2 regions of the Chitinophaga sp. 9-1-y genome follow, and region 2 is predicted to be linked to the other one. Evidence: riboswitches for the same ligand, from Rfam matches in the RefSeq annotation. Region 2 holds a riboswitch; the other holds the start of a gene.
What was found. A riboswitch is a leader RNA that binds a small molecule or an ion and turns the genes downstream of it on or off. The one in region 2 is predicted to bind cobalamin.
Positions count from the first base shown of each region.

Region 1: it holds a riboswitch for cobalamin, as region 2 does, so the genes downstream of both, AC5ZC7_RS04380 (DUF5074 domain-containing protein) here and metE (5-methyltetrahydropteroyltriglutamate--homocysteine S-methyltransferase) in region 2, are expected to answer to the same signal.

Region 1 is NZ_CM197955.1:1,101,097-1,106,802, reverse strand. It holds gene AC5ZC7_RS04390 (gamma-glutamyl-gamma-aminobutyrate hydrolase family protein) at 1-206, shown strand, start outside; gene AC5ZC7_RS04385 (aldehyde dehydrogenase family protein) at 209-1,573, shown strand; cobalamin riboswitch at 1,746-1,957, shown strand; gene AC5ZC7_RS04380 (DUF5074 domain-containing protein) at 2,143-3,273, shown strand; gene AC5ZC7_RS04375 (UDP-glucose--hexose-1-phosphate uridylyltransferase) at 3,325-4,392, opposite strand; gene AC5ZC7_RS04370 (TraB/GumN family protein) at 4,594-5,706, opposite strand, start outside.
Region 2 is NZ_CM197955.1:1,307,774-1,313,479, forward strand. It holds gene AC5ZC7_RS05245 (SusC/RagA family TonB-linked outer membrane protein) at 1-1,634, opposite strand, end outside; gene AC5ZC7_RS05250 (FecR domain-containing protein) at 1,759-2,958, opposite strand; gene AC5ZC7_RS05255 (RNA polymerase sigma-70 factor) at 3,017-3,640, opposite strand; cobalamin riboswitch at 3,873-4,075, shown strand; gene metE (5-methyltetrahydropteroyltriglutamate--homocysteine S-methyltransferase) at 4,290-5,706, shown strand, end outside.

The DNA of each region.
Region 1 (5,706 bases), 210 kb from region 2:
TTCACCCTGACTACCTGGGCCGCAACCTGATGATCAGCGCTACCTCTGCAGATAATATCATTGAAGGCATCGAGTTTGAAGATAAAACCAACAAAGCCTTTATGCTTTGTGTACAATGGCATCCGGAAAGAATGCCCAACAAAGAAGCAAATCCGCTTTCGCAGAAAATAAAAGCACAATTTATTCAAGCTGTAAGAAACCATTAACCATGAAAATTATTAATCCGGCTACAGGAGCAACCATTAAAATCCTGCGTGACGACTCCTCCAACGTGCTGATGGATAAGTACATGTTTCTACGGGTAGGGCAAGTGCATTGGGCTGCTGTGCCTTTGACCGAACGCATAAAAATTATTGACAAGTTCAATGGACTGCTGGAAAAAAACATCGAAAAACTAGCCGCCATCCTCACGTCTGAAACAGGCAAGCCCCTGCAACAATCACGCAATGAAATCAATGGCGCCAGAACCCGCATACAGTGGATGCTGGACAACGTGGAAAAATACCTGGCAGACGAATGGGTAACGAACACGGATACACTAAAAGAAAAAGTAACGTACGAACCACTCGGCGTTATCTGTAATATTTCTGCCTGGAACTACCCCTACCTGGTAGGTGTTAACGTTTTTATCCCCGCCTTACTGGCTGGCAACGGGGTGCTCTACAAACCTTCTGAATACGCTACCCTCACGGCTTTGCAAATTGACAACCTCCTGAAAAGAGCAGGTGTAGAGGAAAACGCTTTTAAAGTAGGCATCGGTGGTAAATATGCCGGCGAGGAACTGCTGACCATGCGATTTGACGGCTACTTCTTCACCGGCTCCTACAAAACCGGCAAATACATCTACGAAAAAGTAGCACCTAAAATGGTGCCTTGCCAGATGGAGCTGGGTGGCAAAGATCCACTCTATGTAACAGACGATATCACCGACATTGCCGCAGTAGCCGCAGCTACCGCCGATGGCGCCTTCTACAACAACGGACAAAGCTGCTGCGCGGTAGAACGGATATACGTACACGAAAAAGTGTACGACGAATATGTAACCGAATTTGTAAAAGCAGTGCGCTCGTGGAAACTGGGCCTTCCCACCGACGAAGGCGTTTACTTTGGCGCCGTAACCCGGCCCGAACAACTGGAAGTGCTGGAAGCACAGGTAAAAGATGCCCTTACCAGGGGTGCTACCTTACTACTGGGCGGCAAGCGCATTGAGCATGATGGCAATTTCTTTGAGCCGACTATCCTCACGCACGTGCACAATAAGATGAAAGTGATGCAGGACGAAAGCTTTGGCCCCATTATCGGTATCATGAAAGTGCAAACAGATACAGAAGCTGTGGAACTCATGAATGAAACAGACTATGGACTTACCGCATCTGTATATTCCAACAGCCAGGAAAGAGCGGAAAATGTGCTGTCGCAGGTGAACAGCGGTACCGGCTATTGGAACTGCTGCGACCGCGTTACCGCCGGATTACCATGGGCGGGCAGGAAACATTCTGGTTTTGGCGCAACGCTATCGCATCAGGGACTGCGTGCTTTTACGAGAACAAAATCCTGGCAAATGAAGCAATAGCAGAAAGCAAAAAGCAGAAAGCAAAAGTGCTAAAGCACCTGTAAACAAAGCTATAATAGCGAATGATTAAAGCGAATATTATTTACGCTTAGATCATTCGCTATTATAGCTTTGTTTACAGGTGCTTTAGCACTTTTGCTTTCTGCCTTTTGCTTTCTGCTCCAATTCACGTACGTTTGCATCCACAATTGGTTCCCGCCGTAGGCGGGATTAAAAGGGAATCCGGTGAAATACCGGAGCTATCCCCGTAGCTGTGATCCTGCATTCATTTTCGAATGAATCGTTTTTTCCGGATACTCCATACCACTGTCTGCCTGCCGGCAGATGGGAAGGTTACCGGAAAAGCAGGAGAGCCAGAAGACCTGCCAGATGTGAGCAATCATTCAGCGCTTTCGGGTGAAAGGCCAGGGATGTAAGCCTAACGGCATATATTCTATTGTGTAAATTATTATTTACCCCAGGGCGCCTTATGCAGATGTACTAACATCGGCCTTTTTGATTTGTTGTTTTTTTTCCGGACTAATCATCCGGACAGGGAAAGGTATGTCATCAATCCAAACAATTATTATATGAAAAAACAGTTATTGTCCTCCTTATTTGTAGCGTTTGTCCTCTTAATGGCATCCTGTAAGAAAGAAGATGCACTCACCCCATCACCGTTACAAAAGCTGGATCTCAATGCTAAAACCGGCGTTACCGCTTCATTGATCACCGGTAAATATGCCAATGGTTTCTTTATTGCCAACGAAGGCTGGTTTGGGCATGGTACCGGCGACCTGCATTTTTATTCCTATAGCGGCGATAGCCTGGTGCAGAATGTGTATCAGCTGGAAAACCCCACCGGCGCATTAGGTGGTGCCTCCAACACCTTACAATTTGCGACCTTCTTCAACAACAAATTATACATCGTAGTGAAAGCGGGTGGTCCGTTGGTAGTGACCGATGGCGGCAGCATGGTAGAAACAGGTCGTATTACTACCCTGCCTGGCAACGACGGACATGCCTTCCTGGGCGTAGACAGTACCCGTGGCTTATTAAGCGCCAGCGACGGCGTATACCCGGTTACGTTACCATCCCTGGCAGTAGGCACTAAAGTAAGCGGCGTATCCGGCTATACCGGCGATATGTTGAAAACAACCAACTACATCTTCGTATTATCTCAAACAGATGGTATTGTAGCACTGAACCGCAGTACTTATGCAGTAGTAAAAAAATTCGGCGCAGCCAACCTCGCCTTTGCAGCTGGTAAAGATGGTGCGGTATATGCTACTACTGCTGACTCCCTGGTTCGTATTGATCCATCAACCCTGACCCGTACGGCCATAAAGCTGGGCTTCACGGTGCCTTCTCCATGGGGCGCATGGCGTCATGCCGGCATCAGTGCTTCTACACAGGATAGCGCTATTTACATTGTACGTAACAATAACTTTGCCGGTGGTACACAATTATATCGTTATGTAATTGGCAACGCTGCTTCTTTAACTACGCCATTTATTACCCTGCCTACCGGTCAGTATTTCTATGGCGCCGGTGCTGCGTATAACAAAGAAAAAAATGAACTGGTGGTGACTACCCTCAATGGATCTATGACCGGTAATATCAACCGCGTATTGATTTACGACGCTACCACTACTACCCTGAAAAAAACATTGACTTACAACGGCTGGTATTTCCCTGCTATGCCGGTGTTTCATGAATAAATCACAGGAGATACCAATAGAAAAGGCTGACGGAATCGTCAGCCTTTTCCATTATTGTTCAACACTTACTGTTTCCAGCAGGGAATAATGTACATCCGGGAGCGACTGCAATTTCTTAGCTGCCCATTCCGGCGTAATATCACGCTGCGGACTGGCCAGTAGCTCATATCCTACCATGAATTTCTTCACAGATGCAGAGCGTAGTAATGGTGGATAGAAATGCATATGCCAATGCCATTCCGGATGATCGCCGCTATTCACGGGCGCCTGGTGCATACCGGCGGAATATGGGAAAGATGTTTCAAAAAGATTATCATATTTGGTGGCCAGTATTTTCAATATCGCCGCCAATGCCTGCTTCTCTTCCCCGTTAAAATGCGTCATATCGGGTACATGCCGCTTGCTGACAATCATGGTTTCAAAAGGCCATACTGCCCAGAAAGGCACCAGCGCCACAAAATGCTCATTTTCTACCACCACGCGTTCCTGCTTTTCCAACTCCTGGGCGATATAGCTTTGGAGTAAACTTTTACCGGTAGTATCGTAATATTTTTTCTGGTGAGATGTTTCTTTAATCAGTTCTGCCGGTAAATCGCTTGTTGCCCAGATCTGGCTGTGTGGATGCGGGTTACTGCACCCCATGATCTCGCCTTTGTTTTCAAAAATCTGGACATACTTAATCGCTGGATCAGCAGACAGCTGGCGAAATTCTGTTTCCCACAATTCAATCACTTTGCGGATATCAGCTACTTCCATCAAAGGCAGGGTAAGGTCATGCCTGGGAGAGAAACAGATAACGCGGCAAACACCTTTCACGCCACGTGCATGCAATAACTGGTCAACCTGCTCCGCCCCGGCAGGGGTGTCTGGCATCAGGGCGCCAAAATCATTGGTAAAGGCAAAGGGTGCGGTATAGTCAGGATTCAGGTCGCCTCCCATCCGGCTGTTGCCCGGACATAAATAACAGGTGGCATCGTAGGCAGGCAGGGGTTCCTTATTTACTTTCTCTACTTTGCCATTCCATGGCCTTTTGGTACGATGTGGAGATACTAATACCCATTCACCTGTTAAGATATTCAACCGCTGGTGAGGGTGCTCTTCTAACTGGAATTCTTGCATAAATTAAGGTGCTTCGTTGATTTGGAACCATACTTACCCGGTGGGGCAGCTATGGTGAACTGATTAATAAGCGTCAAAAATACGCGTAAAAATAACATTTCCGTAAATAGTTGCACCTTTTGCGTAAAAATATTGATGTCTTTCAGACAAAAAAACAAAGGAGCGCCTTTACCAGGGCGCTCCTTATCATTTCGTTGTCAGTTATTCTTCTTCCAGATAATCACTATAGGCTTCCATGGCCTCTGCCTGTAGTTTCTTCCGATCTTTGATCACTGCCGGATCTTTGATCCAATGCATCACGCCCGGTTGCAGGTTAAGTTTAGTTTGATCCAACGGGAAAGGCCCGTTTAGCACATATTCCCAGTCTTCGTTACCTTCTACTTTATAGCGGAATAACAACAACCACTGGGCGGGTTGTTTACCTTCCTGCACTTTAACCCGGGTTACCGGTTCAATGGCGGTTAATTCGTTGTCATCTGATAGGTAGTTAGCCACATAGCTACGTCCCACCACGTCCTGGCTAAGCAGGTGACGGATGCGAGGCAAGAGCTTATCGTCATTTACAGCCAGGATGAAGTAGTAGCCTTCCGTATTATCTTTTATAATGCTACCTAACATTTTATCGTCCACCTTGACACCTTTGTTCATTAATCCCCGTGCTCCCAATGCCCGTATCGTTACCACGGTATCCGCCAGTAATTGGCGAAAAAGCGGAATCGTAGCCTGTGGCATCCCAGGTAGGGCGAGAATTTCTCCTGTTTGCAGTAAGCTGTTTTTCCATGCCCATCCCATATTTGCACCGACTTTCTGTTGTTTCCAGGCTTTCAGCTGCCGTTCAAATAATTGCATGGTGGCGGGTAACAGCGTCTCCATCCCATACCGGCTATACCGGGGAGCCAACCAAAGGGAATCTCCATTGGTATATGCCGTAAAAGCCTGCAGGAAACTCAGCGATTGTTTGGCTGTTGCAATCATTGCTGGCAAATATTGTTGAAATAAGCTATCCTTTCTAAAGTCGTAGGAAAAGATGCTATTTCCCTCCGGACGTTCCGGCATTTCCGGAGCCAAACGGATGAATGTCCGAACAGCGGTATCCAGCCCCACGTTCGTAAGGAAATGTAAAATATTTACCTTCCCCTGATAATTAGTGTTTGCAAAAAGCTGCTCCGCTATATGTACCACATCGGCATCTGCCGTTTTCTTCAGGAGCGACAGCAATTTTATTTTCACACGGTACTTACCCGTATCAGACGGGAATGGGCGGGAAAGCGCAGACAGGATCGCTTCTTTGCGGGTGCTGTCTGCATAAAAATT
Region 2 (5,706 bases):
TCGAGGATCTGGTAGTCGGCATATGCGTTGATGTTTACTTTGTTTTCATACCGGTCGTTGGTGGGTGCCAGTAACCAGGCCAGTGGATTATCTCTCCCCTTAAACCTGGCATAGGAGCCATCTGGATTATATGCAGGAATAGCGGGAGAGGCGGTTAATACGCCATACATCACGTTAGACGGTACGATGTTACCATCATAGGTTTTGAAGTTGGTGTAGGCACGTGATCCGTAAACATTGGCACCTATTTTAAAACGTTTGGAAAATTGCCGGTCATAGTTAAGACGTACAGAGTATCTTTCGAAAGAAGTGTTTTTCAAGGCACCGTCCTGTTTAAAGTAGCTGCCGGAGAGAGAAACGCGATCTTCCGGTGTACCACCACTTACGCTGATGTTATGACTTTGCACCACACCGGGACGGGTAGCCAGTTTGAACCAGTCGTTGTTCCGGCCGCTGGCCAGGTCTTCCGCTGTATAATAAGCAGGCTGTCCTTTTTCAATGGCTTTGGCATTGGTGACCTGCATGTTTTCCAGGCCATTCATTTTATCGTATTCCTTTACGATGCGTTGTGTACCATAATAGCCATCGTATTGGATCGCCGCTCTCCCGGATTTACCTCTTTTAGTAGTAATCATTACTACGCCATTGGCGCCACGGGCGCCATAAATAGCCGTAGAAGAGGCGTCTTTTAAGATCTGTATGTCATCAATATCATTCGGGTTGATATCTTTACCGGTTTCAGAAGGGAAACCATCTACCACGTATAAGGGTTCGTTGGTAGATTTGATGGAGTTACCACCACGGATACGAACGATGGTTTGTCCGCCGGGCGCTGCATTCGACTGGCTCACCTGTACACCCGCAGCGCGGCCCTGAATGGCTTGTGCCGCATTGGAGGTAACACCGCCGTTGTTCATCTGGTCGCTGCTGATAGAGCTGATAGAACCGGTGAGGTCTTTCTTTTTGGAAGTACCATAACCTACTACTACCACGTCTGTAAGATTGGATACATCTTCTTCCAGCACTACTTTATAAGCAGTGGTGCTGCCATCGAATTTTACAGACCAGGGCTTGAAGCCTACCATAGAGAATTCCAGCGTTTCTCCGGGATTGGCGGAGATGCTGAAGCTACCGTCTGCCTTACTCACTGTACCATGTTTGGTGCCTTTCACCGTGATGGTGGCGCCTGGCAGTGGTTGTCCTTTGGCGGTGGTTACCGTACCATGAATTTCTACCGGCGGTGGTGGTGTGGTGGCCGGTTGTACAGCAGGTTTGGTTTTAACGATGATGGCGCCGCCTTCAATGCTGTAGGAGAGCGGTTGATTACGCATGAAAATATTCAGCGCATCGTTGACGGTCATGTTTTTTACCTCGATGTTGGTTCTGCCGCTTTTTTCCAGTAGTGCTTCATCTGCGAGGATGTTGAGTCCGGTTTGTTTGTTGATTTCCCGGAAGACATCTTTGGCAGAGGCGTTTTTGAGCGACAGGTTCACAACCTGGTTTTGTGATTTCGCTGCCTGCACCTGCATCCCGGTGGCCAGGCAGAACAAAGTCAGTAGCTTACCAACTTTTAGATGTTTGGTGGAGCGCCGGTTACTATCATACCGGGTACAGGCATCAGTACTTAATTGCATACTTGTGCTGATTTTGATTTAGATAAATGGTTGCTTTCTTATGCTATCTTTCTTCAAAAAAAATATAATGGCTTAGTGCCTTTCATCGATTGCTGTCACTGCTCACTTGCTAATCGGTAATTGGTTATTCTTCTCCTTTGACAATCAGTTTTTTTCCGTTTATGCTATACGCTACATTGTTGGCATCTAATAGTTTTAATACATTCACGAGCGGGCTTCGGCGGCTGATCATACCAAAGAATTTCCTTGGTTTTACCGGACCTTCATATACAACTTCCAGGTCGTACCAGTGTGCAAATTGTTTTAATACGGTAGTCAGGTCAGCGCTTTCGAACCGGAAGTAGCCTTCTTTCCAGGCAACAATTTCGTCGGTATTAATACCGGTTACCCGTTTCTGGCTGCCGTTGTTGTTTACCTGTGATTGCTCACCGGGCGCCAGTTGCAGGCTGCCTTTATCGCTGTTGACTTTCACGGCGCCTTCCAGCAGGGTGGTATTGATAGTAGCCTCGTCATTGTAGGCGTTGATGTTAAAGTGGGTGCCCAGTACGTCTACCGTAATTTGTTTTACCTGTACGCGGAAGGGTCTGCGGGCATCGTGTGCAATTTCGAAATAGGCTTCGCCGGTCAGTGTTATTTTGCGCTCATCGCCGGCAAAGGTGGCGGGGAAACGGATGGATGAGGAGGCGTTGAGCCATATTTTGCTGCCATCGGCCAGTACCAGTGGGTAACTTTCGCCGGCAGCGGTAGTGAGTGTATTATAAAGAGAGGTGGCTGTTTGGCCGTTTGTTTTTTCGTATATCAGTTGTCCGTCTTTTGTCCGGATGTTGCTGTTGCCTTGTTGGGCGAGTTGCTGCATGCCTTTTTCGTCCAGAACAATTTTTTCTCCGTTAGCCAGGGTCAGTACTGCTTTGTGGCGTTCTGCTGTTGCTGGCACCGGGGCTGATATATGGGCTACCGGGGCGGCAGGTTGACGATCATTTCGTAGCAGGGAGGTAGCCGGAATGACAATAGCCAGCAGGATGGCTGCTGCTGCCGCCAGTTTAAGCATGCGGTATTTTCCCCGTTGTTGCACCGGTGCCACAGGAGTTGCCTGTATATGTTTTAAAAGCGCCTTCCTGACCCTATCGCCCGCATCGGAGGCCGGAGGTGCTGCATCTGGTGTTATCTGCCGGAACGCGGCCTGTAATTCATTTAGCAGGGTGCGGTTGGAAATATCCTGCCGCAGGTAGTCCATTAGCTCAAGGGCCTCCGTAGGCGTACAGGTCCGTTGTTGCCAACGGAGGAGTAATTCCTGGTAGTAAGCGTCGTTCTTTTCTCTGGACATATCTATACTATCCTGAAAACGACTGGTAGGGTGGGTGGGGATGAAAATATTTTTTTTGCTACGACCTGGTTATCATAAAACCAGATAGCAGGAAGATGGGAAGTAGCCCATCTGCGTTGGTATAGAAATAAAAGCGGATACTTTTCATGGCCATGACCATATGTTCTTTCACCGTATTCCGGGAAATGCCCAGTTCTATGGCTACTTCTTCATAACTCTTGCTTTCTTCCCGGCATAGCCTGAATACTTTTTGCCGCTGTGGAGGCAATTGACGGATGGCTTCCAGCAACAGCGCTTCATATTCCTTCCATATCAGGCTGGTGTCCGCATCATTGGTCTGCCGTTGTAATTCCTGCATTACCTGTAAGCGCAGGGCTTCATCGGCGGCAATCTTTTTTAATGATTTGAATACCTGGTTTCGGGTAATACGATACAGGTATCCACTGAAGGACAATTCCGGATTGATACGTTCCCTGATCTCCCAAATTTTTATAAATACCTCCTGTAGCGCGTCTTCAGCGAAAGCAGGGATATTAACAAAATGGAGTATGTAGGTGTAAAGTGAGGGGTAGTATTGGTTGTATAATGTAATATAAGCTGCTGCATCCCCTTGCTGCAGTTTCTTCAACAGAACCGCTTCTTCATTACCCACTGGCTTGGTATTTAAAGCTAAAATAAGCAATTGGCGATAAATTTTTCCGGAATTTTTGGGGATTGTCACGTAGGTTGTCTTTATCCAGGATTATACTGATTATACTGATTATATTTTTTTTGATTGATTATATTTTTAAAAGATATCATCTTAAAAAATATAATCAGTATAATCAGTCTAATCCTGGGTAAGACAAACTCCTCGTGGATATAATTTGATAGTTGCGGGGATTTACTATCTTCGCCGCTGTTCTTTACGTATTACCATCGAAGCAAGTAATGGTTCCCGCCGAAAGGCGGGATTAAAAGGGAACTGTGTGTAAATCACAGGCTGTCCCGCAACTGTAAGTTTTGAGCAGCTAATTAGTCTGCAACCGGTAAACAATATGCCACTGTTCCGCTCCGGAATGGGAAGGTGTTTACCGGCGAAACGAGCCAGGAGACCTGCCTTTATTTCACTTTGACGCTGCTTTCGCGGATTGAGGCAGGTCAGGTTTTGATTGTAGTAATTTTTAGAACAGGCATAATATGGCAGGCATCTTTGTGGAAAGAGCCGGCTATGGAGCTGCCTGTGAAAATAATTGCTGACAGTCTTCTCCTCTCTTATTCTCTCCCGTTAAAGCATTGCATAGTAGGTACAAGAGCGTGAACATCAAGTATCACCTTTTAAATCATTTGCAATGATTATCCACAACTTAGGCTATCCGAGGATAGGTAGCCGGCGTGAATTAAAAAAGGCCTGTGAAAGCTATTGGGCAGGCAACATTACGATTACTGCATTACAGGAAGTAGCCGCAGGCATCCGTTTACAAAACTGGGAGCTGCAAAAACAGGCGGGCATTGACTGGATTCCCTGCAACGATTTTTCTTATTACGACCAGGTACTGGATACTTCCCTGATGACCGGCGCTATTCCCGCCCGTTATCATACCCTTACCACCAAACAATTGTCTGAAACAGACTTGTTGTTTGCTATGGCCAGAGGGTATCAACGTGATGGAGACGATATCACCGCCATGGAAATGACCAAATGGTTTGATACCAATTACCATTATATTGTTCCGGAGTTCACTGCCGCACAGGAGTTTCAGCTGTTTTCCCGTAAAGTGGTGGATCAATTCCAGGAAGCAAAGCAAGCCGGATACGCAGTCAAACCAGTATTGCTGGGACCTGTTTCTTTTCTGTTATTGGGTAAAGAGAAAGAAGCCGGTTTTAACCGCTTGTCGCTGATAGATAAATTACTGCCGGTATACCTGGAAGTACTGCATGAACTTACCGCTGCCGGCGCCACCGTAGTACAACTGGATGAGCCCTGCTTATCGCTTAATTTGTCTGCAGAAGCGTTACAAGTCATCATCAGCACTTACACCAAGATACATGCAGCGTTCCCGCAATTGCATATTGTGCTGGCTTCTTATTTTGAATGCTACGGGGCACACCTGCCAACAGTACTGTCTTTGCCGGTACAAACGCTGCACCTGGACCTGGTACGCTGCCCGGCACAACTGGACGATGTATTGCAGACAGACATTGTAAACAGCACACTACAGCTATCACTGGGAGTAGTAGACGGCAGAAATGTGTGGAAGAATAATTACGCTGCCTCACTCACTTTTATACGGCGTGCCATCCATGCATTAGGAGAACACCGGGTAGCCATTGCGCCTTCCTGCTCCCTGCTGCACATACCTTGTGACCTGGATGACGAAACAGCTATTTCTCCCGAAATAAAAAACTGGATGGCCTTTGCCAAACAAAAGCTGCAGGAAATAAAAGAATTACGGGAGATTATACACGGCAATACGGCTTTATTAATCGCCAATGAGGAGGCGATCCGCCAACGTGCGGTTTCCGGGCTGATTCATCGTAAAGCAGTAAAACACCGGGTAGCAGCATTTACAGTAGCTGATGCCAGCCGGAAAAGTGCCTTCACCGTGCGCCAGGCGATACAACAGCAACAATTTGGCCTGCCATTGTTTCCCACCACTACCATTGGCTCTTTCCCGCAAACAGATGATATCCGGCAGTTAAGAGCCCGGCTGAAAAAAGGTGAGCTGACGGTAGCAGACTATGAAGCGGCCATTGAAAAAGCGACTA